One region of the Dorea sp. AM13-35 genome, then DNA from elsewhere that is predicted to be linked to it. Evidence: a T-box and tRNA genes for the amino acid it is inferred to sense, from the RefSeq annotation. Region 1 holds a T-box; the other holds one or more tRNA genes.
What was found. A T-box is a leader RNA that pairs with one kind of tRNA and senses whether it is charged. The one in region 1 lies ahead of metG (methionine--tRNA ligase), so its partner is inferred to be a tRNA-Met.
Positions count from the first base shown of each region.

Region 2: it has a tRNA-Met gene. The T-box ahead of metG (methionine--tRNA ligase) is inferred to sense a tRNA for this amino acid. The anticodon was not compared.

Region 1 covers NZ_QUCZ01000005.1:120,812-136,182, reverse strand. Annotated here, with positions in the region: gene DW152_RS07310 (alpha/beta fold hydrolase) at 114-1,043, opposite strand; gene DW152_RS07305 (citrate/2-methylcitrate synthase) at 1,064-2,434, opposite strand; gene rsmA (16S rRNA (adenine(1518)-N(6)/adenine(1519)-N(6))-dimethyltransferase RsmA) at 2,614-3,501, opposite strand; gene DW152_RS07295 (TatD family hydrolase) at 3,959-4,726, opposite strand; gene DW152_RS07290 (diaminopimelate dehydrogenase) at 4,731-5,717, opposite strand; gene metG (methionine--tRNA ligase) at 5,816-7,783, opposite strand; T-box leader at 8,007-8,244, opposite strand; gene DW152_RS07280 (DUF885 domain-containing protein) at 8,505-10,196, shown strand; gene DW152_RS07275 (DUF7336 domain-containing protein) at 10,327-10,515, opposite strand; gene murI (glutamate racemase) at 10,752-11,573, opposite strand; gene DW152_RS07265 (ATP-binding protein) at 11,674-15,042, opposite strand; gene DW152_RS07260 (DUF4194 domain-containing protein) at 14,993-15,371, opposite strand, start outside.
Region 2 covers NZ_QUCZ01000003.1:278,077-293,447, reverse strand. Annotated here, with positions in the region: partial or broken rRNA gene DW152_RS05730 (23S ribosomal RNA) at 1-1,941, shown strand, start outside; tRNA gene DW152_RS05725 (tRNA-Asp) at 2,008-2,081, shown strand; tRNA gene DW152_RS05720 (tRNA-Val) at 2,089-2,161, shown strand; tRNA gene DW152_RS05715 (tRNA-Tyr) at 2,169-2,250, shown strand; tRNA gene DW152_RS05710 (tRNA-Thr) at 2,269-2,341, shown strand; tRNA gene DW152_RS05705 (tRNA-Met) at 2,373-2,446, shown strand; tRNA gene DW152_RS05700 (tRNA-Phe) at 2,451-2,523, shown strand; tRNA gene DW152_RS05695 (tRNA-Lys) at 2,549-2,621, shown strand; gene DW152_RS05690 (cation-translocating P-type ATPase) at 3,078-5,636, shown strand; gene DW152_RS05685 (AI-2E family transporter) at 5,772-6,932, shown strand; gene DW152_RS05680 (right-handed parallel beta-helix repeat-containing protein) at 7,016-9,004, shown strand; gene DW152_RS05675 (NADH peroxidase) at 9,164-9,706, opposite strand; gene DW152_RS05670 (Fur family transcriptional regulator) at 9,833-10,234, opposite strand; gene DW152_RS05665 (C40 family peptidase) at 10,505-11,371, shown strand; gene DW152_RS05660 (DUF1858 domain-containing protein) at 11,882-12,088, shown strand; gene DW152_RS05655 (adaptor protein MecA) at 12,183-13,007, opposite strand; gene DW152_RS05650 (hypothetical protein) at 13,441-13,689, shown strand; gene DW152_RS05645 (glycosyl hydrolase family 18 protein) at 13,758-15,371, shown strand, end outside.

The sequences.
Region 1 (15,371 bases):
ACACTAAAAAAGGCGCACAAACTCATGTTTGTGACGCCTTCGTCCTGTACGCTCTATTAATTTCACCTACATTTTATGCTCACCCATTAGTTTTGTCAATGGGTTTTACTTAATTAAAGTGATAAATTTTCTTCCATCCATAAATACAGATCTTCAAATACCTGACTGCGGTCTGTTTCATTCAGGATCTCATGCCTGTCATCCTGATACAGCTTCATCTCTACTTTTTCAAATCCGGCATTCTTGTACTTGTCATATACTTTCTGTACTGCTTTTCCAAAATCTCCAACCGGATCGTCTGCACCGGATACAAAGAATATCGGCAAATCCTTCGAAATCTTCTCTATGCTCTCTTTGCGGGCAAGCACTTTCATTCCTTCAAACATCTGATAATAACCGCCAACCGTAAACTGGAAAGAGCAAAGTGGATCTTTCTCGTATTTTCTGCGCACATCCAGATCTGAACTGATCCAGTCTGTTGCTGTTACTGCCGGATGAAATTTCCTATTATAATTACCAACGCTCATCTTATGCACAAGCGGGCTGTGATAATGCCAGCCCCTTGCTGCCGCAAGCCCTTTGCAGAGCTTCTGCCCCATGTTCAATTCCGCCATGCTGTGTTCACCGGTTCCCATGATGATCGCACCGGCAAGTCCGTCAGCATACATCGTCAGATACTGACGAAGCAGAAATGAACCCATACTGTGTCCCAGCATAAAATATGGTAGATCCGGATAATTCTTCTCACCGACTCTGCGGACTCTGTGGATATCTCCGATTACATAATCGTTACCGTATTCTTCCGGGAAATGTCCGTATTCTTCCGGCTTTGCTGCAGTCTTTCCATGTCCCAGATGGTCGTGCCCGATCACAAGATAACCATGTCCGTTTAAGTATCTGGCAAATTCATCGTAGCGGTCTATATATTCTACCATTCCGTGACAGATCTGGAGGATCGCACGCACTTTACCTTCCGGAATCCAGATGATTCCATGTGAGCGCGTCTTCCCTTCTGCACTTAAAAAGCTGAAATCTTTCTTCATTTTATATCAACTTCCTTCTCCTAACGATCTTCCATTTTTACATATTCTTTGTAGGAAGCCAGTGGCTTATACGCCGGACGGATAATCTTATCCGCATTCTTTAACTCTTCCAGACGGTGTGCACTCCAGCCGACAATACGTGCCGCCGCAAAAATCGGTGTGTAAAGTGCCGGAGGAAGATCCAGCATACTGTAAACCAGTCCGCTGTAAAAATCTACATTGGCATTAACACCTTTGTAAATCTTACGCTTCTGTGCGATCACTTCCGGAGCCAGACGTTCTACAAGCGCATACAGTCCGTATTCTTTTTCACAGCCTTTTTCCTCTGCAAGCTGTTTTACAAATTTTTTGAAAATGTCTGCACGCGGATCTGAAACAGAATAGATTGCATGTCCCATTCCGTAGATCAGACCTTTCTGGTCAAATGCTTTCTTCTCCAGCAGATCATTTAAATACTGACGTACTTCATCTTCATCTTCCCAGTCTGATACATGCGCTTTCATGTCTTCAAACATTTTCGTTACTTTGATATTCGCACCACCGTGTTTTGGTCCTTTTAACGAAGCCATCGCTGCTGCCATCGTTGAATAAGTGTCCGTTCCGGAAGAAGTTACAACGTGTGTCGTAAATGTTGAGTTATTACCACCGCCGTGATCCATATGCAGAACCAGAGCCATATCAAGGAGCTTCGCTTCCAGTTCTGTGTATTTACGATCCTCACGGAGCATCATCAGAATATTTTCAGAAGTAGACAGATCCGGTGATGGCGCGTAAATAAACAGGTCATCGCCCATACGGTAATTATATGCATGATAGCCGTACACCATCATCATCGGGAACTGGCTGATCAGGTTCAGACACTGTCTTAATACATTCGGGATACTTGTATCATCCGCTTTGCGGTCGTAAGTATACAGATTCAAAATACATTTCGCCAGCGTATTCATCATGTCCTGGCTCGGCGCTTTCATAATGACATCACGCACAAATGTCGGCGGCAATGTCCGGCGCTCTACGAGTGTCTCATGGAACATCTCCGACTCTTTTATATTCGGAAGCTCGCCAAACAACAACAGATATGCGATCTCTTCAAATCCAAAATGTCCGTCCTCTAAAAATCCACGCACCAAGTCTTTGATGTTATATCCACGGTAATACAGATTACCTGCACACGGAACTTCTTTGCCGTCCACGATCTTAGTCGCACAGACATCGGAAATATTAGTAAGGCCGGCAAGTACTCCTTTTCCATTCACATCACGGAGTCCGCGTTTTACTTCGTATTTGCTGTACAGGTCTTTTTCTATTGTCGTATTCTTCTCACACAGTTCTGCGAAATGCTCAATCTCCGGTGTGATCTCGAACAGTGCATATTTGTTTTTTTTCTCCATGCGCATCATCCTTTCTTTGTTAATATCTTTGTTTTTCAATCCACAATTGTTTTTTTCTGCAACAAATTTATTGTTATTTACCATTTATATGATGTCAGAAACCACAATGCAATTACACCAGAGTGATTTTATGACTTAATGGCCCGCCCCGATATGAGCATAAACAGGAAGCATAAGCTTCACGATATACGATTATGCAGATAATTATAAATTTCATTGCTCAGTCTTGCAAATTCCTCCAGTGATAATGCCTCTCCTCTGACGCTTGCGCCTTTGCCTAACGTCTCGATTGCTTCTGCGATCACTTCTTTCGGGAGATCCCATTTGCCTGCATTTTTCAAACCATTGGCAAGTGTCTTCCGACGCTGGTTGAAAGACGCTCTGATAATATCAAACATCAGCTTCTCATCTTCTACTTCCACCGGAGGTTCGGCATGTCTTGTCAGACGGATAACTGCTGAGCCTACCTTCGGTCTTGGCATGAAGCAGTTCGGTGGGACATTTGCAACAATGTACGGGTCTGCATAATATTGCACCGCCAGTGACAGAGCACCGTAATCCTTGTTACCCGGTCCGGTCTGCATACGGTCTGCCACTTCCTTCTGTACCATGACCGTAATGCTCTGAAGCGGAACATGATTTTCAAAAAGTCCCATAATGATCGGTGTCGTAATATAATATGGCAGATTCGCAACCACTTTAATCGGTTTTCCTCCGTTCTGCTCCTCTACGATCTTCGCAATATCAAGCTTCAGAACATCCTCGTTGATAATCTGAACATTTTCATATTCATGCAGTGTATCCGCAAGAATCGGAATCAGATTTTTATCGATCTCAACCGCAATGACCTTGCCGGCTGCCTCTGCCAGATATTGTGTCATCGTTCCGATCCCCGGTCCGATCTCCAGCACCATGTCTTCTTTTGTAATCTCTGCGGAATAAATAATCTTATCCAGCACATGTGTATCGATCAGAAAATTCTGTCCGAACTTCTTCTGAAAATTAAATTTATATTTCTGTAATACTTCAATTGTATTCTGCGGATTTCCCAGATCTGGTTTTACCATTTTCTCACTTCTCCCTGAATTTTAGGTATTTTCTAATTATACAATAAGTTTTGTCTTAATGATATACCCAAAATCGAAAATAGTCTTAAGAAAATATAAAGAAAACTCCGAAAATATATGGAAAAATTAAAATATAGCGAAATACATATAGAAATGTAGAAAAACAGGTAGCAAAAATCCAACCGGGAATTTCCTGGTTGGATTTCATAAAATTAATTTATTTGTACTTAATAAAGTTCACTATCGCTGATTCATTGCAAATAATGTCTTACACGTCCAGACCATACATGATGCGTGCATATGCTTTATGCATCCAGACCATACATGGCACGTGTGCATATGCTTTATGCAGCCAGACCATACATGATGCGTGCATATGCTTTATGCATCCAGACCATACATGGCACGTGTGCATATGCTTTATGCATCCAGACCATACATGATGCGTGCATATGCTTTATGCATCCAGACCATACATGGCACGTGCATTTTTCTCTGTCTGTGCAACAACTTCTTCATATGAGATCTCTTTGATCTCTGCAATCTTTTCCGCTACATATTGGATATATGCAGACTGGTTTCTCTTGCCGCGGAAAGGCTCCGGTGCAAGATACGGGCAATCCGTCTCCAGCACGATTGAAGTAAGCGGAATCTCTGCGACTGTCTCTTTTACTTTTTTCGCATTTTTAAAAGTAACGACACCGCCGATGCCGATGTAAAAGCCCATTTTCACATACTCTTTTGCCATCTCTTTGGAATAGGAGTAGCAGTGAATCACACCATTTAACCCCTGCGCATGCCCCTTCATGATCTCCATCGTATCTGCCGCAGCTTCCCGGCTGTGGATCAACACCGGAAGATTATGCTTACGTGCAAGTTCAAGCTGACGGATAAACCATTCTTTCTGCAGATCATGAGATTCATGATCCCAGTAATAATCCAGTCCAATCTCGCCGACGGCAACAACCTTTTTCTGATCCAAAAGCGCTTCCATCCGTACAAGTTTCTCTTCGTCCAACGCACCGACTTCATCCGGATGTACGCCGACTGCGGCATACATAAACGGATATTTTTTCACCATTTCTGTCACACGTGCACAGGACTCATAAGTTGCCGACACATTGACGATCGTGCCGACACCATTTTCCTCCATGGACATCAGCAATTCTTCTCTGTCTGCGTCAAACTGCTCATCATCATAGTGCGCATGCGTATCGAAAATCATCATCTTACAGTAACTCTTTTCTGAGTTCTTCCGGTGTCTTCTGTGACAGCATTGCCGGTGCGATGTCAAATACAGATTTTGCTCCGCTCTCTCCGGCTTTGGAAAGTCTATAAGCTGCTCTTGCATAACAGATCAGAACGCTTGCTGTAAATTCCGGGTTGGAATCCAATTTCAGAGAATATTCGATCACGTGTTTATTTCCTTCTGTTCCTGTCTCTCCGCTGCGGATAACAAAACCACCGTGTGGCATCTTGCTGTGATTTTTCTTTAACTCTTCTTCTGTGATAAATGTTACAGTTGTATCATACTCATCGAAGTAGTTTGGCATTGTCTTGATTGCCTCTTCGATTGCTTTTAAGTCAGCTCCCTCTTCCGGAACAACATAACACTCACGAAGATGTTTGTCTCTTGTTGTCAGCTCCGGCTCACTTCCGGTTCTTACTTTCTCTACTGCAGCCTCGATCGGTACAGTATACTGGATACCATTTTTTACACCTTCGATACGGCGGATTGCATCAGAGTGTCCCTGGCTGACACCTTTTCCCCAGAAAGTATAAGTGCTTCCCTGTACCAGAATGGATTCTGCATACAGACGGTTCAGTGAGAACATTCCCGGATCCCAGCCAACAGAAATAATACTTACATTGTTTCCTGCTTTTGCTGCAGCATCCACATTTGCAAAATACTCCGGAATCTTTGCGTGTGTGTCAAAACTGTCAATAGTACAGAAGTTCTTAGCAACTTCCGGTCCCATAACCGGCAGATCTGTTGCAGAACCACCACACAGAACCATAACATCGATATCTTCTTTCATAGATACCATATCATCAAAATGTTTTACTTCTGCGCCTTCTGTTTTAATAGAAACTGTCTTCGGATCTCTTCTTGTGAATACAGCCTTCAGTTCCATATCATCGTTACGCGCGATTGCCTGTTCTACACCACGTCCAATATTTCCATATCCTACAATACCAATTCTAATTTTTTCCACAATTCTGTCTCCTTTTCCACATTTTATTTATCCACATCCGTGGGATAATTTAATTGGGGACGGGGCTTTTCGAGAAAATCCCCGTCCCCAATTAAATATTAACAGATTTCAGCACCTGCCGGCATATCTTTTTCTGGTGATACAAGTGCCAGATTGCCATTGGCGTCTTCTGCACAGAGTAACATTCCTTCAGATAATACGCCTGCAAGTTTTGCCGGTTTTAAGTTTACAAGTACCATAACTTTCTTGCCGACCATCTCTTCTGCACTGTAATGTGCTTTGATTCCGGAAACAATCTGTTTTACTTCGCTTCCGACACGCACCTGTGAGCAGAGAAGTTTTTTGGATTTCTTCACTTCTTCGCAGGAAATGATTTCTCCTACCTGGAACTGCATTTTACCGAAATCTTCAAATGTGATCTCTGGTTTTGCTTCGATATCGATCACTTCCTCGTCAGAAACTTCTTCTTTCTCTTCTACATGTGGATGCAGTTCTTCTACTCTCTTCAGCACTTCGTTGATGTCCTGTCTTGCGAACAGAATCTCCGGCTTGTCTGTAACTTTTCCGTCACCTAACTGTGCGAAGATTTTCTCTGCTGTTTCCGGCATGAAGGATGAAAGTAATCCTGCACCAACCTTGATACTTTCGATTAGATTTGCAAGAACAGTTTCAAGACGGTCTTTCTTGTCTTCTTCTTTTGCCAGTGCCCAAGGCATTGTTTCATCGATGTATTTGTTACAGCGTTTGAAGAGTGTGAAAATCTCTGTGATTGCATCTGCTACACGCAAGTCATTCATCTTCACATCAACGTTCTTCGGTGTGTTCTCTGTAACTGCTTTCAGATCTGCATCGATTGCAGCACCTTCTTCATCTAATGTCACATTTTTATTTGTAACAACGCCGCCGAAATATTTATTTGTCATGGAAATCGTTCTGTTTACCAGATTTCCTAATGTATTTGCAAGATCAGAGTTAATACGCTCTACGAGCAGATCCCAGGAAATGACTCCGTCATTTTCGAATGGCATCTCATGCAGTACAAAATAACGGATCGCATCTACGCCAAAGAAATCTACCAGTTCATCTGCATATAATACATTTCCCTTGGATTTACTCATCTTACCGTCACCCTGTAATAACCACGGATGTCCGAATACCTGTTTCGGAAGCGGCACACCAAGAGCCATCAGGAAAATCGGCCAGTAAATAGTATGGAAACGAATGATATCTTTACCGATCAGATGCAAATCCGCCGGCCAATATTTATTAAAGCGCTCAGAATTATTTCCGTCGCAGTCATAACCGATTCCTGTGATATAGTTTGTCAGCGCATCCAGCCATACATAAACAACATGTTTCGGATCGAAATCTACCGGGATTCCCCATGAGAATGAAGTTCTGGATACACACAGATCCTGCAGTCCCGGAAGAAGGAAGTTGTTCATCATTTCATTTTTTCTTGCTACCGGCTGGATAAATTCCGGATGCGTATTGATATGCTCGATCAGGCGGTCTGCATATTTACTCATTTTGAAGAAATAAGCTTCTTCTTTTGCCGGTTTTACTTCTCTTCCACAGTCCGGGCATTTGCCATCTACTAACTGAGATTCTGTCCAGAAAGACTCACATGGTGTACAGTAAAGTCCTTCATAAGAGCTTTTATAAATGTCTCCCTGATCGTATAATTTCTTGAAAATCTTCTGTACCTGTTTCTCATGATCTTCATCTGTTGTACGGATAAATTTATCATAAGAAGTGTTCATCAGATCCCAGATTTCTTTTACTTCTCCGGCAACTTTGTCAACGTATTCTTTTGGTGAAATACCTGCTTCTTCTGCCTTTAACTCGATCTTCTGACCATGCTCGTCTGTTCCTGTCTGGAAAAATACATCATAGCCCTGACTTCTCTTATATCTTGCGATCGCATCTGCAAGTACGATCTCGTAAGTATTACCAATGTGCGGTTTGCCGGAAGTATAGGCAATCGCTGTTGTAATATAATATTTTGGTTTATCCATGTTTTCCTCTCCTTTTGCTTTTAGATAATTATGAGTTTGTGCAAGCACAGTGTGATGACTTCAACATTTTTTTACCTTCGGATTACTCCGTGCTTTCGCACTCCCGCAATTCTACCCGCAATTCGGATATCGCCTGGCTTCGCCATGCTTTTATCCTCATTGCGGGGCAGGTCATGAAGTCATGCTGTCACCCTTGTGCAAGCACAGTGTGACAGCATGACTTATGACCTTGGTAAAAAAAAATCTCCAATTTTTCAAAAACTGAAAAATCAGAGAAGACGGGATATCCCGCGTTACCACTTCTGTTCGCTTCTGCCTCACGACAGCAGCCTTACCGGGTGCATGTAACACCTCCCGCTGTAAAGGGCGATCCCTTCATGACCTAACCTCGCGGCTCAGCCATCCCACTCCGAAGCCATCTTCCATCTTCCTTCATCTGTTCCTCTCAGCCTGCCGGAACTTCTCTGTAAAATGTACGGAAAATGTACTCTCTTCTTCACTGTGTTTGCTCATATGATTAACATATTTCCAATACATGAAATCGTAGCATAATCAGCGTGCCTGTGTCAAGTCATTGAGACGATTAACGATTAAAAAGGTTAAAAGATATTCTCCCCTTCCTCTGCATATACTCTAGTAATAATGTCTTCCTTCCGAAAGGTTTCTTATGTTCCGACAACTATTCCGTAAACGTTTCTATTTCTTTATTCCCATTATAATTATTACCGCTTGGCTCGCGCTGCATTTATTGCCTGCATCCCTGTCTCAATTGCTGCCGCAGTCCCTGCCTTTTTCCGCTCCGGTCAAGACCGCAAATTCCAAATTCCGCACTTACACGCGTGAGCTGTTCCGGCAGGAATTATCCGGTAACACGCTTTCGCTGCATTACACTTTAAAAAATCCGTCCGCTTACGGCATACAGGAAGAGAACATATCGCTTGGCTCTTACAATATCGATCCGGAAGCGTCCTGTGCCGCTGCGGAAAATGCGCTTTCCCGCTTACATACTTTCAATCGCAGAAAATTATCCTCTGAAAATCAGATTACTTACGACATTTTGCAATATTCCTTCCAATCCGCAAAACAAAATGCCAATTACCAGTGGTATGAAGAACCGCTGTCCTCGCTGACCGGTGTGCAGGCACAGTTCCCGGTTCTGCTGTCTGAATATCAGTTTCACACGCGCGATGATATAGAGACTTATTTTAAATTGCTCGCCGAAACTCCGGAGTATTTTGACTCATTATTGCAATTTGAAACGAACAAAGCAAAACGCGGATTATTCATGTCTGACTCACAGGTGCAGGCGATCATAAAAGAATGTGAGTCATTTTTAAATTTACAGGAAAATAATTATCTTTACTCAACATTCCAGACACGGATTTCCAAGCTGTCTCTCTCGAAAAAAGAGCGGATCAAGTGCATACAGAAAAATGAATCCGGGCTAAAAAAATATGTTTTTCCCGCCTACCAGAATCTGATCAAAGGTCTGCAAAATCTGCTTGGAAATGGAAAATACACAGGTGGTCTCTGCCAGTACCCGGGCGGTGCCGGTTATTATGAACATCTCGTTGCCGAAGAAACCGGTTCTTCCCGCAGCATTTCCGAATTAAAAAGCCTGATCATCCACCAGATGAGAGAAGATCTTGCCGGGCTGAAAAAATATTATATTTCCAATTCATCCCTGTCTTCCGATCTCTACAAAACTCAGGGGACAAAACTTTCCGACACCAACCCGCACTCCATTCTCGCTTCTTTGCAGCAGAAAATTAAAAAGGATTTTCCGAAAGCAGCCAAAACCGAGATTACGATCAAATATGTAGATAAAGAAATGGAGGAATATTTAAGCCCGGCTTTTTATATGATTCCTGCCATTGACGATACAAAAAATAATACAATTTATCTGAACCGCGGGCATCTGCCGGATGACCTGTCCCTTTACACCACGCTGGCGCATGAAGGCTATCCCGGTCATCTCTACCAGACGACTTATTTTGCCGCCAGAAAACCAGATCCTATCCGCACAATTTTCAGCTTCAGCGGCTACACCGAAGGCTGGGCGACCTACTGCGAAATGCTGAGCTATTACTATGCGCCTGTCGATAAAACGTATGCAGCCATGGCGCAAAAAAATACTTCTCTCATTTTAGGTCTCTACAGCCTTGCCGACATCGGTATCCACCATGAAGGATGGGGACTTTCGGAGACAACAACATTTTTCCGGAGCCACGGCATTACCGACACCGATTCCATCCGGGAAATTTATGACCTCATCATTTCCGATCCGGCGAATTATCTGAAATACTATGTCGGTTTTCTGGAATTTCTGGAATTAAAAAAAGCTGCTGTCGAGAAATGGGATTCTCACTTCTCGCAGCAACGTTTTCATAAAGCGGTATTGGATATCGGACCTGCGCCGTTTGAGATTTTGCGTGGTTTTACATTATCAGCCAACAATTAATCTAATCTGGCAGGGGATTTTACTCCATTGTAAAATCCCCTTGCATTGATCTCAACAATCCAGTTTAAACCGTATGTCATTCTGTGTGAAATTTTTCCGTCCATCGTTCTTCATTTGAACATAGTTCTTCTTATCCATAATAAAAATCATCCTGATTAACTCGCAGTTTCTTAATCTTGAAACACCGCGGATAGTCTTTAAATCCTTGTACCTGTGAACGATATTTCTTCATCACCTGCCGCGCTTTCTTCCAGCTTCCGAAGTAACCTATCACTTTAATCTCTACACCTCTCACATGTGTCAACTGATATACATACATAAATCATCACTCCATCTCGTTAAGCCTAATTGCTTTTAAATTCATATCCGAAATTCCATAAGTTTCCTGTAAATGTTTCTTCATTTCTACTACAACGTTTGAAACTCTGTTTTTGTTACAATTTTTTATAATTTTATTGAAAAAATTGTAACAAAATACCGCTCCTACTGCTCTACTATAAGTAACAATCGGAAACGGTATTTCGTGACACTTTTTTATAAATTTTTTTATTTTGTTTAATATTCCTCGATATTGACTTCCTTCGTGGTCGTCACATCATAAGGCAGGATCGAATCGGCGAATTTCGTAAATTTCTCCGCCGCATCACTGACATAGAACTCATAGGACGCTTCTCCTTCAGACGAATTCGCCATTCCGTTCTCTGCCAGCACTTTTTTAAGATCCATGGCTGTCTCATATGCCGGATTGACAATATGTACGCTCTCTCCGAAATATTCCCGGATGCTGGAACGCAGAAGCGGATAGTGAGTACAGCCTAAGATCATCGTATCAATATCTGTTTTCTTCATCTCAGACAGGTAAATGTCGATGACTTCTTTTGTAATGCTGTGTTTTGCAAATCCCTCTTCTACCAGCGGTACGAACAGCGGGCATGGTTTCCCGATGACTTTGATATCCGGATTCAGTTTATGGATCTCTTTGTTATATGTCTCGCTTCGGATCGTCGCTTCGGTTCCGACGATTCCGATGCAGTTATTTCTCGTCTCCTGCACAGCAGCTCTCGCTCCCGGAACAATTACGCCGAGAATTGGAAGATCCGTCTCTTTCTGCACAGTTTCCAACGCAAGCGCACTTGCCGTGTTGCAGGCGATTACAACTGCCTTTACATTTTTCGTCTTTAAGAAACGGATGATCTGTCTGGAAAACCGGATAATGTTATCCTTGGATTTACTTCCGTATGGCACACGCGCCGTATCTCCGAAATAAACGATATTTTCATTTGGAAGCTGACGCATGATCTCCCGCGCTACCGTCAGCCCGCCGACACCAGAATCAAACACTCCAATCGGTGCTGTATTTGTAATCTCTTGACTCATAATCATACTCCCTTGATTTCATTATATGCTAACTATCATATCACACTCGAGTTCGGATTTCCATACTCAGCGAAAATGTTCGCCACCTGATCACAGGCACTTACTCCTCAACCAACTCATCGAAATCGCACTTCTCAAACTCCTGGATGGAAATGTGCCGTTTATTCGGATTGGCATAGACAAATGTCTTATCGACATTCTCCAGATAATTCTGGATCTTGTCATTCGTAGCACTGATGATCGCCTGAAATCCAAGTCCGCGGATCAGCGAAATACAGCTTGCCACTTTCTCAGCGTCCATCTTGGAAAACGCTTCGTCCAGCACAACGAGACGGATTGTAGGGTTGCGGTGCATTTTCGGAGACAGGTTAATCCGGTAAATCTGTGCAAAGCTGGCAAGAAGTGCCACATACAGCGGGTTCTGCCCTTCTCCGCCGGAATTTTTCTTGATCATTTTGCTCAAGCCGATTTTCATGTCTTTTTCGCCATGCACGATCTGCTGCATATCGAAGGATAAATACGTTCTGTAATCTGCATATTTGTCCATATTTTTCTTCGCTTCTTCCAGCTCTTCCGGTGTTGCATTCTCCGGCGGCAGGAAAATACTGATCAACTCATCCATCAGATCCGCGTACTGCTCCTCATGCTCCATCGTGAAAAGATTCATCTGATTTTCCATACCGTCATCCAGTGACGCCGGATGGATCTGGAGCGAATCATCCATGAACATTTTATAATATTTTCCGTCCGGTCCTTTGTTCTTCGTAATGACAAACTGGTATTTATCTTTACCGAAATCAAGCTTACTGATAATGCGGTTCAGCTCATCCTGTCTTTGATAAGCTTCTCTTATGGCACTGCGGATCTTAAAAATAAAATCGTCTTTGAAATGCTCTACTGCTGCCCTTGCCTGATCTTTTGCTGCATCCTTAAATGTCTCTAATTCTTCACACTGCAGCTCATCCAGCAGTCTGTCATATGCTTCATTGTCTCTGTTTGTCGCAGAAAATGTCCGGTTCGCATAACTTCTGAGATAAGTACTTCTTTCTTCTACCAGCTTCTGATAAGCCTCTTCCCGCTCATCCATCTTCGGATACCGTGAAGCAATCTTCTGTTTCTGTAAATATTCATAATTTTCCGAGCGTCTGCCTGCAAGATATTCCTGAAATTCCTGTTCGTAAGCGTCATCCCATTTGCTCTGTTCCATTTTCTGTTTCTGCACAAGCAGCGCTTCTTCCGCATGGAGACGTTCTTCCTGCAACTGCTGCATTTCCTGCGTCTGCTTCCAGATTGCTTCCTGCACTTCCGTGATCTGTGCCTTCTTTACATCCTGTTTCTTACGGATGTCTTCTTTTTCCTCCTCCCAAGCATCCACAGACGCTTCTTTCATTTGCTGCATCTGTTTTACAAGCTGACTTTTCCGTTTCTCACGCTCTGTAATCTTCTCTGCATCTGCCTGCAAAGTAAGATATTCTTCTGCCGGCTGGGAGAGCATTTCCAACTGCATGGTCTTCTTGATCTCTTCTAATAATTCCTGCAGCGGCATGCGTTCTTCTACCAGTTTCTCACAACGCTCTTCCAGCTGGCGGACACGCTGACGCATACTCGTCTCACCGATGTACGCTCTTCTTGTGTACTGATCCGGATTCATATGCTGCAAACGGAAACTATGATACAATACACAGTCCGGTGTCACACCGATCTTGCAGTTACGGAGCTGTTCTACGGAATCACATTTTTCTACATTTCCAAGGAAGAAATCAATATAATCCTGCACATATGCTTCTTTCGCTTTCACTTCTTTTGCAAGTCCGTTATCTTTGACTGCATAGCCATCCTTGCCTGCGCCTGCCACCACTTTTTCTGTATCGAGAATGGACACGCGGTGGTATTTCTTCCGATCCATCTGTTCATACAGTTCCATCGCTTCTTTTGCATACTTCGGTTCCACGATCAGAAGCAGCTTGTTGTTGCCAAGATAACCTTCGACAGCGTTGTGCCATGTCTCGTCTTTCACATCGAGAAGGTCGGCAAGGATCTGCACATTTACAAACTTTCCGCACTTCTCATGTAGGCGGTTGCGCAACTCATATCTTGCTTCCTCCAGCTCTTTCGGATAAGCTTTCTTTCCCTGTTTCAGCTCTTTTAACTCTTCTCTTGCCTCTTTCTCTTCTTTCTTCACTTTGCGGAGCGACATCTGTGCTTCCTGTCTCTGCTCTTCCAGTTCCTCGCGGACTTCGCCAAAGCTCTCCTGCAGACGCTCCAGTTCTTCTGCCATAATCGTTCCTTTTGTAAACTTTTCCATGTCCCAGAGCATCTGGTTGGAAACCACATCCTGCTCTTTCCATGCTTCCAGCCGGTCACTGATCTGCTGCCATTTTCCCTGGCTTGTCTGTAAATGTTCCAGTGTCTCATTTACCGCCGCAAGTTCAGCTTCCAGATTTGCATATCCGCTGTTCGCAATTCTTAAAATAATCTCTTCATACTGTTTCTGCAGTTCAACTTCTTCTTTCTTAAGCAACGATAAAATTGCTTCCTGCTCACCGGTGCCTTCTTTGCGCACTTTTTCCTTATCCATGCAGGCCTGGATCTGTCCTTTCAGCTTCAGCATTTCCAGGCGGTCAATCTGATAAGTACATAAAAGAACTTCTTTTTCTTTCTCCTGAAATGCTTCATATCTGCCATGGATATCCTGCAACTTTTGAATTTCGTTCAATGTCTCCTCGATCTTGCTTCGCATTCTCGCATACTGCATAACGCTTTCCTGCAAGTCTTCTATATGAATATCCTGCTCCATGCAAATATATTCTTTCACAAAATCTTCCAGTTTAATATTCATTTTAAATGGAATCGCACGTTTGAAAAGTCGTGGGAATTTCTCCGCATCCAGTCCGCCAAGATAAATATCATACATCTGGCGGCGGAATCTCTCATTGCTCGGTCCACAGTAAAACTGCTCCGCCGGGAAAGAACGCTGTAAATATTCACGCATTTCCATCGTCGTCAGGCATCTGGATGTGGTACGGTAATTATTTTCCAGAAGACCTCCCATGTGCCAGAAAAACAGTCTGCTGATATCATTTGTCGCTGTATCTACGTCAAACACAACGCCGATACACTGCTTTTCTTTTGTATCACTCTGCTCTAATTCCAGTACGATCGTGCTGGAAAAATTCTGATTTCTCAGATACTGAAATTCATTGTGTTCATTAATGTTGACCATTCCACGCAAATATTCAATGAGGGAACGGTCGGAATCATCTGCTGCCGCTTTATTAAAAAATCCACGTCCGTCTGTATTTGCATATAATACAATCTGCATCGCGTCAATCACGGTTGATTTTCCACTTCCCGAATGTCCGGTGAAGAAATTAATTCCTTCACTAAATGTCAGTATTTTCTGATCAATGTAATGCCAGTTATTCAGACAGATCTTCGACAGTATTTTGAATGGTTGTTTCGTCTCCAATAGTATCCTCCTTACTGAATGTCTCTAATAATGCCCGCAGGTCATCGCCCAGAAGTACCGTATGAATGCATGGGTAAATGACCAGTCTCGTCTCTTCGTTTAATTCTTCCAGAACATCAAGTGGTTCTATGATCTGGTATTTTTTTAAAAGTGCAATCGTTCTGCGCATTTCGGTCGGTGACGGCAGACCGCGTAGCACGCGGAACTCGCCGGCTTTACCGTTTAATGCGCCAACCGTTGTCACAATGTGGCTGCTCGAAGAAACCGTCTCCATCTGCTCATCGTAAATCAGTTTCAGAACAAGCAGATAAATCGTCGCAAGCCGCGAT
Region 2 (15,371 bases), on a different contig from region 1:
TGCCGCGTAGATGATGTATGGGAGTCAGACTGCACGAGATAAGTTGGGTAGTCGAAAGGGAAAGAGCCCAGACCTGCAGCTAAGGTCCCAAAATGTGTGTTAAGTGGAAAAGGATGTGGGATTTCGAAGACAACTAGGATGTTGGCTCAGAAGCAGCCATACATTCAAAGAGTGCGTAATAGCTCACTAGTCGAGAGGTCCTGCGCCGAAAATGTCCGGGGCTGAAACACACTACCGAAGCTCAGGAATCAACGAATGTTGATTGGTAGAGGAGCATTGGATACGAGACGAAGCAGTACCGATAAGGAGCTGTGGATTGTATCGAAGAGAGAATGCCGGAATGAGTAGCGAGAGGAAGGTGAGAATCCTTCCGGCCGAATATCTAAGGTTTCCAGAGTAAAGCTGATCTGCTCTGGGTAAGTCGGGGCCTAAGGCGAGGCCGAGAGGCGTAGTCGATGGACAACAGGTTGAGATTCCTGTACCTTAAGTAAACAGAACTGTGGGGACACGTGAGGAGAGCACAAGCCGGGAATGGAAAGACCGGTGCAAGCGAGGTAGGAGTGCAGCTGGCAAATCCGCTGTACAATCTGAAGACGTGATGCGGACCGAATAAAGAGTAGGGAAGTGTGTGAGCCATGCGTCAAGAAAAGCCGCTATTGTTTTACTTAAGCCCGTACCGTAAACCGACACAGGTGGATGAGGAGAGAATCCTAAGGCCGACGGGAGAAGCATTGTTAAGGAACTCGGCAAAATGACTCCGTAACTTCGGGAGAAGGAGTGCCAGTGAAAGCTGGCCGCAGAGAATTGGCCCAAGCAACTGTTTAGCAAAAACACAGGTCTATGCAAAACCGAAAGGTGAAGTATATGGGCTGACGCCTGCCCGGTGCTGGAAGGTTAAGGGGAGAGGTTAGCGGTAACGCGAAGCTTTGAACTTAAGCCCCAGTAAACGGCGGCCGTAACTATAACGGTCCTAAGGTAGCGAAATTCCTTGTCGGGTAAGTTCCGACCCGCACGAAAGGCGTAATGATTTGGGCACTGTCTCAACAATGCACCCGGTGAAATTGAAATACCAGTGAAGATGCTGGTTACCTGCGCCAGGACGGAAAGACCCCATGGAGCTTTACTCCAGCTTGATACTGGGATTCGGTATTGCATGTACAGGATAGGTGGGAGACTGAGAAGTAGTTACGCCAGTAGCTACGGAGTCGCTGTTGGGATACCACCCTTGCAGTATTGGATTTCTAACCAGCGGCCTTAAACAGGTCGGGGGACAATGTCAGGTGGGGAGTTTGACTGGGGCGGTCGCCTCCGAAAGGGTATCGGAGGCGCTCAAAGGTTCCCTCAGAATGGTTGGAAACCATTCGAAGAGTGCAAAGGCAGAAGGGAGCTTGACTGCGACACCGACGGGTGGAGCAGGTACGAAAGTAGGACTTAGTGATCCGGTGGTATAAAGTGGGATTGCCATCGCTCAACGGATAAAAGCTACCCTGGGGATAACAGGCTTATCACTCCCAAGAGTTCACATCGACGGAGTGGTTTGGCACCTCGATGTCGGCTCATCGCATCCTGGGGCTGAAGTAGGTCCCAAGGGTTGGGCTGTTCGCCCATTAAAGCGGTACGCGAGCTGGGTTCAGAACGTCGTGAGACAGTTCGGTCCCTATCCGGCGTGGGCGTAGGATATTTGAGAGGAGCTGTCCTTAGTACGAGAGGACCGGGATGGACTGGCCGCTGGTGTATCTGTTGACTACCAAGGTCATGGCAGAGTAGCCAAGCCGGGACGGGATAAACGCTGAAGGCATCTAAGCGTGAAGCCCCCCTCAAGATGAGATATCCCTACGTAAGTAGTAAGACCCCTTGAAGACGACGAGGTAGATAGGTCAGAGGTGGAAGTGTGGTAACACATGGAGCTGACTGATACTAATCGGTCGAGGGCATGACCAAGCAAGGTGATAGGTAAAGGATGAAATATTTCTTATATGCAGTTTTGAAGGTACATAACCTTTATATGGCCCAGTGGCTCAGTTGGTTAGAGCGCCGCCCTGTCACGGCGGAGGTCGAGAGTTCGAGTCTCTTCTGGGTCGTTTATATGGGATCATAGCTCAGCTGGGAGAGCATCTGCCTTACAAGCAGAGGGTCATAGGTTCGAGCCCTATTGGTCCCATAGATATGGATGGATTCCCGAGTGGCCAAAGGGGGCAGACTGTAAATCTGTTGGCAACGCCTTCGAAGGTTCGAATCCTTCTCCATCCATTAGCCAACATGGCTTGTGCCGATGTGGCTCAATTGGCAGAGCAGCTGATTTGTAATCAGCAGGTTATCGGTTCGAGTCCGATCATCGGCTTTATCATGAAAATGATAGAATTAAATATTATCGCGGGGTGGAGCAGTCTGGAAGCTCGTCGGGCTCATAACCCGAAGGTCGTAGGTTCAAATCCTGCCCCCGCAATTCTGCCCAGATAGCTCAGTCGGTAGAGCAGAGGACTGAAAATCCTCGTGTCGCTGGTTCGATTCCGGCTCTGGGCATTTGTCTTAGTAAGACATTTGGTACGGGCGTGTAGCTCAGGTGGTAGAGCACTTGACTTTTAATCAAGTTGTCCGGGGTTCGAATCCCCGCACGCTCATAGGAATGAGAGAGAAGTAGTATTAATTTAATACTGCTTCTTTTTTATATACGAAATCAAACAAGAGAAAATCTGCATAATTGTTTATAGAATTATTATTGACAAAAAGAAAAAATTTGTATATTCTAATAACACAATGATAAAAGGGAGTAACTGGCATCAATTAATGATGTTTACGACGTCGTCAGTACGATGAGTGATCATCCGTGTCGTAATGAAATGGTGAGACTTTTATTGCATATTTTATATGCAATAAGGTCTCTTTTTTGTTATGGCGACGAGGAAAATGCGCCATGCTTGCATGGCAGCATTTGACGACCGCTAATCAGCGAATAAAACTCGCAGAGCGTGTTTTATCGCTGTTATGACGACAAGGAAATTTATGAAGAAAAGCATTTAACATCATAAAAGAGTGAATACTAAAAGAGATATTATTGCAGGAAAGGTAGAATGAATATGTTGACAAATGAACAGGCAAAAGAAAATCAAAAAAAATATGGATGGAACGAATTGACAGAGGGAAAGAAAAAAAGCTGTATTATATTATTTTTGGAGCAGTTTAAAGATTTTCTTGTAATTATATTGATCATATCTGCAATAATATCCGGAATTCTGGGTGATGCAGAGAGTGCTGCAGTTATTTTCCTAGTTATTACAATGAATGCCATTTTAGGAACAGTACAGACATTAAAAGCGGAACAATCTTTAAAAAGTCTGAAACAATTGTCAGCACCGGAAGCGAAAGTAGTCAGAGACCATGCGGTGATACAGATCCCGGCAAAAGAAGTTACGATAGGTGATGAAGTGCTTATTGAAGCGGGGGATTGTATTCCGGCAGATGGTAAATTGATAGAAACGGCAAGCTTAAAAGTAGATGAGAGTGCATTGACGGGAGAAAGTCTGTCGGTGGAGAAGAATCTGGAAGATGTTCCGGAAAATGCAGCAATCGGGGATCGGACGAATCAGGTATTTTCAGGAAGCTTTGTGACGTATGGTCACGGACGTTATGAAGTGACAGCAATTGGAATGAATACAGAGATGGGAAAGATTGCTTACCTGTTGAAGAATACTTCTGAAAAAATGACACCATTACAGAAGAATCTGGATGATTTCGGAAAGAAGTTATCCATAATGATTTTAATATTATGTGGAATATTATTTATTTTAAGCATTTTACGTGGGGATAACATTTTAAATGCATTCCTTTTTGCTGTAGCATTGGCGGTTGCAGCAATCCCAGAAGCTTTAAGTTCTATTGTGACAATTGTTCTTTCATTTGGTACACAGAAAATGGCAAAAGAACATGCAATTATAAGAAAATTACAGGCAGTAGAAGGACTTGGAAGTGTTTCTGTAATCTGTTCTGATAAGACCGGAACCTTAACACAAAATAAAATGACAGTAGAAGACTATTATATTTATCCAAAGCGAATCTCCGTGTCTGAGCTCAATTTTGAAAATGATTCGGAAAAGGAATTGTTGATTTCCAGCATTTTGTGTAATGATGGAATGATCACAGATGGAGAGCAGATTGGAGATCCTACGGAAACGGCATTACTCGCAGTTCTGCAGGAAAAAAAGTATATAGAATATTCGTTTTCTGATGTCAGAGAAGCCTGTCCGAGATTATCGGAGATACCATTTGACAGTGACCGGAAAATGATGTCAACGGAAAACAAATGTGATGGAAGATATGTAATTTATGTAAAGGGTGCAGTAGATGTTCTTTTAAAGAGAATTACACATATCCGAAAATATGGAAGTGAAAAGCCGGAATTGATTAATGAGGAGGACAGATTATATATTGAAAAACAGAATCTTGAATTTTCACGAGAAGGGCTTCGTGTGCTGGCATTTGCGTACAAAGAATTAGATGCAGAGAAAGAACTTACTTTAGAAGATGAAAATAATCTGGTATTTTTAGGATTGATTGCAATGATGGATCCGCCACGGCAGGAGTCAAAACAGGCAGTCAAGGAGTGTATTAAAGCGGGAATCCGCCCGGTCATGATTACTGGTGATCATAAAGTGACGGCTGCTGCGATAGCAAAAAGAATTGGTATTATTAAAAATGAATCGGAGGCATGTGAAGGGGCAGTTATTGAAGAAATGTCAGATGAAGAACTGAGGACATTTGTAGAAGGAATTTCAGTATATGCGCGTGTTTCGCCGGAACATAAGATCCGGATCGTGCGTGCATGGCAGGAACGTGGAAATATTGTTGCAATGACCGGTGACGGTGTGAATGATGCACCTGCATTGAAGCAGGCTGATGTCGGAGTTGCAATGGGAATTACGGGAAGTGAAGTATCTAAAGATGCTGCCGCAATGGTGCTTACAGATGACAATTTCGCAACGATTATAAAGGCAGTGGAAAATGGAAGAAATCTTTATCAGAATATAAAAAATGCCATTCAGTTTTTGCTTTCAGGAAATTTAGCAGCAATTCTTTCGGTATTATATGCATCTGTTGTTAATTTACCAGTCCCATTTGCACCGGTTCATTTACTTTTTATCAATCTGCTTACGGACAGCCTTCCGGCAATTGCACTGGGGTTGGAGCCGCACACAAAAGCAGTGATGGAAGAAAAACCAAGACCAATGAAGGAGTCAATTTTGAATAGAAGATTTCTCACAGATATAAGTGTAGAAGGTCTGGTTATTGGAATTATGACGATGACGGGATATTTTATTGGCTATAGTGAGAGCGGCGCTCTGCTTGGAAGTACAATGGCATTTGGAATCTTGTGTACCAGCCGTCTGATACATGGATTTAATTGTAAATCCAGAAAACCAATTTTATTTACAAAGCAATTTTTTAATAATCCATATCTGATCGGAGCATTTGGAATGGGATTGCTATTGATCACAGGAGTATTAATGATCCCTGGATTACATGGGATTTTCCAGGTGGCAGCATTAGACTGGCAGCATTTATTGATAGTATACGGTCTGGCATTGCTTAATTTACCGGTTATACAGGGACTAAAATTAATTCGTGTGGGACGAGTTTAATTTTCATATCACTGTTAGCTGCTTTATCATTCGGAGAAAGGTGTCGGTGGCAGATTGTGTGTATAAAAGAGATTATGGAATGAAGGAAAATTTTAGGAGCGCAAAAGTAAAGAACATAAGGAGTAAAGAAATTATATGGAATTAAACCGGGAGAATATGAAAAAAATACGAGAATTAATTTTGTTTACAGCAATTGTAATTGTCTGCTTGTGGAAATTTAATATGGTATTGCAAGTGCTATTGAAAGGATTAAATATATTCATTCCTTTTCTTTTAGGCGGAGCAATTGCATTTGTGTTAAATGTCCCGATGAATTTTGTGGAAAGACATTTATTTTCAGAGGATAAAAGAAAAGGAAAACGCTACATGCAAAAGGCAGCACGACCGTGTAGTATGATTCTTGTATTGATCTTTGTATTTGGAGTTGTAGCTGCGGTGATGTTTGTTTTAGTTCCACAACTGGGAAATACTTTTTCAAATCTAGGGAAAAATGTTCAGATATTTCTTCCACATGTACAGGCATGGGCAAAACAAGTTTTCCACAATAATAAGGAAATTATGAACATTGTGAATAATATTGAATTTGACTGGGATAAGATTATGAATACCGGAATCGGTTTCTTTAAAAATGGTGCCGGAAGTGTGCTGGATTCCACAATAACAGCGGCAAAAAGTATCGTGAGTGGAGTCACAACATTTTTTATCGCATTTGTATTTGCTATCTATATCCTTTTGCAAAAAGAGAAGCTGGAAATCCAGGCTAAAAAAGTATTATTTGCTTTTGTACGAAAAGGACGTGCAGAGGCAATAATTGAAGTATGTTCTCTGACATATAAGACATTTTCCAGTTTTCTGACAGGACAATGTCTGGAGGCAGTGATTTTAGGTTCTATGTTTGTTGTTGCAATGACAATTTTCCGTCTGCCTTATGCATTGCTGATAGGAATTGTGATAGCATTTACTGCACTGATTCCGATATTTGGAGCATTTGTTGGGTGTGGAATAGGAGTTTTACTTATTTTTATGGTAAATCCGGCAAAAGCAGCTATTTTTATCGTACTGTTTCTTGTATTGCAGCAGATAGAAGGAAATCTTATTTATCCACATGTTGTTGGAAATTCAGTGGGGCTTCCGTCTATTTGGGTACTTGCAGCGGTTAGTGTCGGGGGAAGTCTGATGGGAATTACAGGAATGTTGATATTTATTCCGATTGTATCTGTGCTATATGCATTGTTTCGGGAAGTTGTATATTTAAAATTGAAGAAAAATAAGATCGATCCGGGGAAGATCCGCTAGCAGGAAAAAGATTGTCTGAGACATTGGTTTTGCAGAAATAATGCGATATAATATACTCCAAAGTAGTAATTTGGGAGGTATTTATGAAGAAGAGAGTAATTACAGTGCTTTTGTCAGGAATGATCGCCATGGCATGTACGATTGGCATGAATCCGGTAGAAAGTCAGGCGCAGGAGAAAGTTCATACAGAGAATCAGATTGCAGTACAGGATGCAGAAGAGACGGATGACAGTGTCATTACTGTAAGTGCAAAGAATGGATCTGATATAGCAAGGGAATTAGATAATGCTTTAAAAGAGGCAAGAGATACAGCTACAGACAGCAATCCGGTTACAGTAAAGGTGGTGGCAGGAAGCTATAAGCTGAGCTCCACGTTACATATTTACAGCAATACGACACTGGATCTGACGGAAGGCGTAACATTTACTTATTCAAGAACATCCAGTAATATGATAGAGACAGGAACAAATGGTACTTATAAAGGACATTCAGATTTTAATGCAAGTTCAGCTTGTAAAGGATATAGCGGATTCCAAAATATTTCTATTATAGGTGGAAAATGGTACGGAAATAGCAATTGTGATTCTTCTTTGATTCGTCTTTTTCATGCAAAGAATATTAAACTGGAAAATGTAACAGTATCAGGTGGAGGATGTGCACATCAGGTAGAACTTGCTGCAATTGATGGACTGAAAGTTAATAAATGTACGTTCAAAGATCTGGCAAGGAGAAAAAGCAGTGGCAATTTAAAACAGGAAGCTTTGCAGTTTGATATTCCATGTGATACATCTATTTATAAAAGTACATATTTGGATGGAACAACAATGAAAAATGTGGAAGTTACGAATTGTTTGTTCCAGAATGTACCACGTGGAGTAGGTACTCATACTCTTCTTAATGGCGCTTACCATGAAAATATTAAGATTATGGGAAATATTTTTAAAAATATACAGGAAGAAGCAATCATTGCATTAACATATTATAACTGTGAGATAAAAAATAATGTCATTGAAAATTGTGGCGGTGGTGTGTTAATTCAATATTTTAAACCACTTTCCAGTTCGGTAATGTCTACAATCTTTGATGGAAAGAAAGTTTACAAAGGACAGGTTCGCCATAATGCTAAAATGGTTGTTGAAAACAACCGTATGACGATTAAGTATACGAAATACAGTGATGAAGTATGCGGAGTTAAAGTTTACGGCAGAAAAGTTAGTACTACAGAAAAAGATAAGAAAAATAAAACAATCCCGAAAAAAGATTATTATATTAGTGGAGTAAAAGTAAGAAATAATGTAATTACTACAGCCGGACATGGTATCCATATGATGGATGTACAGGATAGTGAGGCAACAGGTAATAAAATTACAGGAAAAAATTATTATGCTAAAGATCCAAGAAGGAAGAAATATGATGGCGTATTTGTAGATTTAGGATCAAAAAGAATTACTACAAATTCTAATATAATAAAAAATATGGCTCGAAGCGGTGTGTTTACACAGAATTACAGTACATCAATGATTATTACAAATAATCAGATTTCCGGCTGTAAACAGCATGGTGTACAGATGTTTAATAAGAGTACCTGCGGAAAGCTTTCCAGAAATGTGATCAGTAATATAAAAGAGCATGCAGTACATATTACAAAATCAACAGCCAATATTAGTGGAAATACAATCTCCGGAGTACCATATGGAGTATTTGTATCTTCTGATGCAAAAGGAAAGATTTATCAGAACACATATAAGAGTGGTGTAAAGAAAAAGGTTTATGTTGGTGGTAAGACGTCTGGAATAACATCAAAAGCGCCAAAGATAACAAAGAAATCCGGAAGTAAGACTTCTATGACTGTGAAATGGAAAAAAGTATCCGGTGCAGGAGGATATGAAGTGCAGTACAGCACGGATCCGAAACTTGTTTCGGGTGTGAAAAGTGTATCCTTATCTGCCAAGAAGACATCTGCTTCTATGAAAAAGCCGGCAGCAGGAAAGACATATTATGTGAAGGTGTTTTCTTATAAGAAAGTGAAGGGAATGCAGATGTATAGTTCTGCGAAAGCGATGAAATTGTAAAGCCATTCGGAATGCGCTACGCCGAGCCAGCTCCAACGCGAAAAACGCGTCGTCGCTGTAGGGCTGTCGCCCAATAAGCCTAAAAATAAAGACGCTGGGATTTGATGTAAGTACATCCTTTCCCAGCGTCTTTATTTTTATCCTTACTCGGCTTGTAGCTTAGCCAAAGTATCTCTTAAGCAGTCCTTCGAATGCTTTTCCGTGACGTGCTTCGTCTCTTGCCATCTCGTGTACCGTGTCGTGGATTGCATCCAGATTTGCAGCTTTTGCACGTTTTGCAAGGTCGAATTTACCAGCTGTCGCACCGTTCTCAGCGTCTACTCTGAGCTCAAGGTTCTTCTTAGTGCTGTCTGTGATAACTTCTCCGAGGAGCTCAGCGAATTTAGCAGCGTGTTCAGCCTCTTCGTAAGCAGCTTTTTCATAGTATAATCCAATCTCCGGGTATCCTTCTCTGTGAGCAACTCTTGCCATTGCCAGGTACATACCAACTTCTGAACATTCTCCTTCGAAGTTTGCTCTTAAATCAGCAAGGATGTCTTCGCTTACACCTTTAGCTACTCCTACTACATGCTCAGCAGCCCATTCTCTCTCACCTGTCTGCTCTTTGAACTTGTCAGCACCTACTCCGCAGACTGGACATTTCTCCGGTGCAGCTTCTCCTTCGTAAACATAACCACATACTGTACAAACAAATTTTTTCATAATGTTGATCTCCTTTTCTTATAATTAATTTTTATTGTGTTTTGCAATATCAATATTAGTAATTGTTACTGATATTAATCTACCATACTTATTGAAAAATGTCAATCATTAAATTAACTTTTTTCATTAATTTTTGCCTTTTTTGAAGCATGCTGGACAAATACCAGAAAACAATGTTGTGTGAGATTCTATCAAGCCATCAAAGTTCTTACCTGCAGCTTCGTTCATCTCGTGGAAATACTTTACATCCATATCCAGATCAATGACTGCACCACAGGAAGTGCAGGTAAAATGATAATGTGGCTTCGTACATCCATCAAAACGATCTCCGCCATCCAGCGTAGTGATCTTGAGTGCTTCGCCCATGTCGGCTAAAAGATTCAGATTGCGATATACGGTACCAAGGCTGATGCGCGGAAATTCTTCTTTTACATGCTCATAAACAGTATCTGCAGTAGGATGTTCCGTTGTATGCATAAGATATTCTTTGATACACTCTCGCTGCCTGCTATATTTTAATGTAGCCATAAGCAATCTCCTTTCAATAATAGTAATAATTATTATAATTAGTATAAGATAATGATACAAGATTGTCAACAAGCAATCTGAAAATGTAACAATTTGTAACAAAATACTACATGGAAATGTCGTAGTATATCAAATACTGTAGTGTGATAGAAGCTTAAAAAAGCGTAAATAAGGTTGACATGATTGCGTTTGATGATATAATAATCACGTAACATATGTAACAATTCTGTAATATTTACAAAAGATAAGAAAACATAAAGGAGGGAGTTTATGGATTCTGTTCTTAAGAAAGGATTGTTCTTAGTTACTATAAGTAGCCTTGTGATGGGAATTTCTCCGGAAGTACAGGCTGCGGATACAGATTCTGTTTTACCCGGTGCAGGGATAGAGGAAGTTTTGAATGATTATGATGCTTCTGATCATAAAGTACAGGTAAAAGAGTATCTGGTTCCAACAGAGAAGGGTGAGTATTCAGATATGGCATTTGCGAATGTTCATTCGTTTCTTTATATAAGAAGTGAACCAACAAAGCAAAGCAAGTGGGTCGGCAAGCTTTATCCGGATTATGCAGCGAAAATAAAAGGTCCGGTAGGAGAGTGGACGAAGATCAAATCTGGTGATGTAACCGGATATGTATATTCACAATATATTACAATAGGAAAAAAAGCCCAAAAAAAAGCAAAAGAGATGAAAAAATTTCATTATGCGAGATCCAGAAAAGAGGAAGAAGCAATCCTGGCAAAACAGCGGGAAGCAAGTACAGTCGAAACGAACGATGCGGACGGTGGCAGAGCAGGCAGTGGACAGGCGGTTGTGGAGTATGCCAGCCGTTTTATCGGAAATCCTTATGTATGGGGTGGTACAAGCCTTACACATGGTGCTGACTGTTCGGGGTTTGTACAGTCGGTATATAAGCATTTCGGTATACAACTTCCAAGAACATCGTCTCAGATGCGCAGTGCGGGAAGAGCCGTCAGCTACAGCAATGCAAGACCTGGAGATGTTATCTGCTATAATGGACATGTAGGAATTTATAAAGGAAACGGGCAGATTGTAAATGCGATTAACCGGGCGCGGGGAATCGGAATCTTGTCGGCTACTTATGCTAATATTATAACAGTAAGAAGATTGTTATAAATTATGAAAATGTAAGACAATAAAGGTGAAAGAAATGAATAATTTCTTTCACCTTTTTTTTGTTCTGTAAAGGAAAAAATCAGAAATAGCAAATTGTACAAAAATGTCATATTTTGAAAAAAGCGACGAAATAAAGTTATCCAAGTTATCCACATCAAAATATTGAAAAAAGGTGGAAAAATCGTACTTTGTTGCAATTTATCCACATTATCCACATTATTCACATCGAAAACGGGGGATTATTTTATGTTAAAAAAAGAACGAATGTTTTGTGGAGTTATAATAAAATTCGATTTTTGTCGAAAAAACTCGGCAAAAATGTTGACATTTAAGATGTCAAATATTAATAGTAAATTATAGGAAAATGTTTATACAATGGGAGCGGAAAGAAATGAGAATATCCAGAAGAGGAATTTACACGAGGAATTACACGAGGAAATCCCCTGAAAATGTTTACATGATGAAGAAAAACGGATATAATAAATACCACTGAAGAGAAAAGGAGGTGTCATGATGGCACAGGTTTCTAAAGATATGACAATCGGTGAAGTTCTTGCTATGAACCCGGAGGTAGCTCCGATCCTTATGGAGATTGGAATGCACTGTCTTGGTTGCCCGGCTTCTCAGGGAGAAAGTCTTGCTGAGGCTGCTATGGTTCACGGAATCGACAGCGATTTATTAGTAGAAAAGATTAATGCATTTCTGGCTGCACAATAAGCCAGAATATAAAAGCAGTTTTCGATAATTATCGAAAACTGCTTTTTTCATGCTTAAAATTCCATATTCAAACTGTAATCTGTGGGATGTACAATTAAATAGCTGCGAGCAGCTGGATTGCATTGTCTGCAACAAGTGCTTCGCAATGTTCTTCGAGAAAAGCAAGGATAACTCCGGATGTCTTCTCGGAAGTACCGTATTCTGTCAGCATATTACAGATACGGTTGAAATCGTTAGCAGAATGTTCAGACTGGGATAATGCCAGAATATAAAGGTCTTCTGCCTGATCTTTGTATAAGGTGTTGGAACCGGTGTACATCGTGTTCAAAAGACGAGATGCTAAAAGCACATTGTCCATTGTGGCAAATGAAAACAAGCGAATCTTTGCTACCGGAGAATCTTCAGCAGCTACATTGCTTTCGGAGTTCTCGTCAGTGGCAGAAGCTACATTTGCAGAATCTGTTCTGGCAGAAGAATCTGTTGCCTGTGCATCGGACGGAGAATCTGTCTTGTCCCTGCTTTCGGCTACATCCATCTTCTCTTTTACTTTGCCAAGAAGGTCCAGAAGTGTCTCTGCTCCTTCGAGCTTATTCACTGTTTCGGATTTTTTAGTATCGTTCTCACCCGCCGGTGACGGAGAAAACTTAGAAAATCTGGTGTCAAGTTCTTCCGGATCTTCTACTTTAGTAATTATCAGCACGATAGAATCGGAAGAAGCCGGAATTGCCTCGATCATAAGAGGAATGTCGTTGGCTTCAAATCCAAATTCAAAGGCTGCCTGTTGCATCATATCATGGAAAAGTGATTTTGCTTTTTCGGTTCCATAAGCCAGTTCGCTCAATTGAAGCTGGCGTTCGGCCAAGTCAGCACGTGTTAAAGTACAACGTATCTGATTGTCACTTATTTTCTCAATCTTCATATTCATCACTTCCTTCTAGTTTAGTATAGCATAGAATTTTTTGTATGTTAAATAAAATAAATATAAAATGAAAAAAGGACTTGCTTTTTAAAAAGCTGTCCGCTATAATGACGTTACTAAAAGATAGTTTTCCCGAATAGCTACATTCTTAGAACAAAGGAGGGAAATTTTTTTAACTTTTCTGATATAGCATCTTTATTTCAAAACTATCAACAGATCAATAACATTATCGAACGTCGTTTCAGACAGACATTATCACAGAAATTAAGATCAACATCAATCTATTATGTAAATGAATACAATGCCTTACTGTCTTTTGGTTTAAGCTGCAGGAGGAGAAAAGTGTATCACAATTACAGCATTTTCTTTTGGAGTCTCTGGTATATGCAGCCGTAGTTATTATATGGGAACGGGCATTGAGAAGGAGGAATCCATGGGAGACCATCAGGAACAGCAGGTTCATAGTCTGTTTTCTGAGTTGACAGATTATGAAAAAGAAGGGATTCATATATTGCTGAATGGTCTGCCCGCAAGCCCTATGCAAGTCGTGCAGGCGCATATTATGCGGGAAGACTCAGTGTATATGCGAGATTATGTGTTGAATGAAAAAGGAGACATCAAGGAGCTGTGTTTTAACAACGTGGATCAACGAATTTCGGAACACGAATACCCCTCAAACTAGATTTTGTCAAATAAATAATGACGGGGCACATCTGTTTTGCTATAATAAGGTCTGACAGGAGGTACAGCATGGAAGAAAAAGATATGCAGCCGATGCAGCCGGAAGGCAGCTCACTGACAGGCAGACGAATCAAGGATGGTGCCAGAACGCCAGTTGCGGGCAGAAGAAGTAGCGCTTCAGAAGGACCAGGGATTTCCGGCAGAACAGGAAATTCCGGAAGATCAAGGATTTCCGGAAACAGAAGACTGGTAAGAAGAAAACCGCAATCCAGACGGAGAAGACAGCGGAATCTTATCATTAAGATGAGTGTCGTCCTGATATTACTGATCGTAGCCGTTGTAGGGACATTTTTGTGGAAAAAATACAGCCCTTCCAAGGAGAAAGCGGATCTGAATAAATATTATGGAATAGAAAAGAAAGGCCAGGTGGCGATCACAGTAAATAATAAGGTCGTGGATCCGCATGGTATGATATCCGATGGAAAGCTCTATGTGCAGTATGATGTGATCAGGGATTATGTAAACAGCAGATTTTACTGGGATCCGAATGAGAATATTTTATTGTATACACTGCCGAAGGACATGGTATCAGTCGAGGTCGGAAGCAAAGACTATATGGTGTCCAAGGAACGTAAGAGCGAGAAATATGTCATTGTTAAGACAGAAGGAAATACAGCTTATATTGCGCTTGATTTTGTTCAGCAATATACAAACATTGAGTATGAGGTATATGACAATCCGAGCCGTGTAATGATCGTCAGCGACTGGGGCAAGAAGAAAGTTGCCGAGGTTAAGAAGGATACTCAGGTTCGTTACCGCGGTGGTGTGAAGAGTCCGATCCTTTCAGAGGTCAGCAAAGATGATACAGTTACGATTATTGAAAACGAAGGATCATGGGAGAAAGTCCGCACAAAAGACGGATTTATCGGCTATGTGAAAGACAGTGCACTCAGGACACCGGAGACCAAGAATGTAACCAGAAAATTTAACGAACAGAAATTTACCAGTATCAAGAAAGATTACAAGATTAACCTGGCATGGCACAATGTAACCAATAGTTCCGCTAATAACGGAGTGCTTGAAAAGATAGCAAAAAGTAAAGGGCTTACAACACTTGCGCCGACCTGGTATCATGTAGCAGATACGGAAGGTAATATAAAGTCAATCTCGTCGACAGATTATGTGAACTATGCACATAAAGCGAATATTGAAGTGTGGGCGACCGTCAGAGATTTTGACGGAGGAATCAATTCGCAGAAAGAATCTTATGAATTATTAAGCCATACTTCACGGAGAGAGAAGCTGATCAATCAACTGGTTGCAGAGGCATTGCAGACCGGAATTGACGGAATTAATGTTGACTTTGAAAAGATATCAAAAGAATGTGGTGAACATTATATTCAGTTTATCCGCGAATTATCTGTAAGATGCAGACAGAATGGTCTGGTATTATCCGTGGATAATTATGTTCCGAAGGGCTATAACATGCAGTATAACCGTAAAGAGCAGGGAATCGTAGCAGATTATGTTATCATTATGGGTTATGACGAACATTTTGCAGGATCACCGGAAGCCGGTTCTGTTTCTTCTTATAATTATGTAAAAGAGGGAATCTCTGAGACGTTAAAAGAAGTTCCGGCAAATAAAGTGATCAGCGGAATTCCATTTTTCACGCGTCTGTGG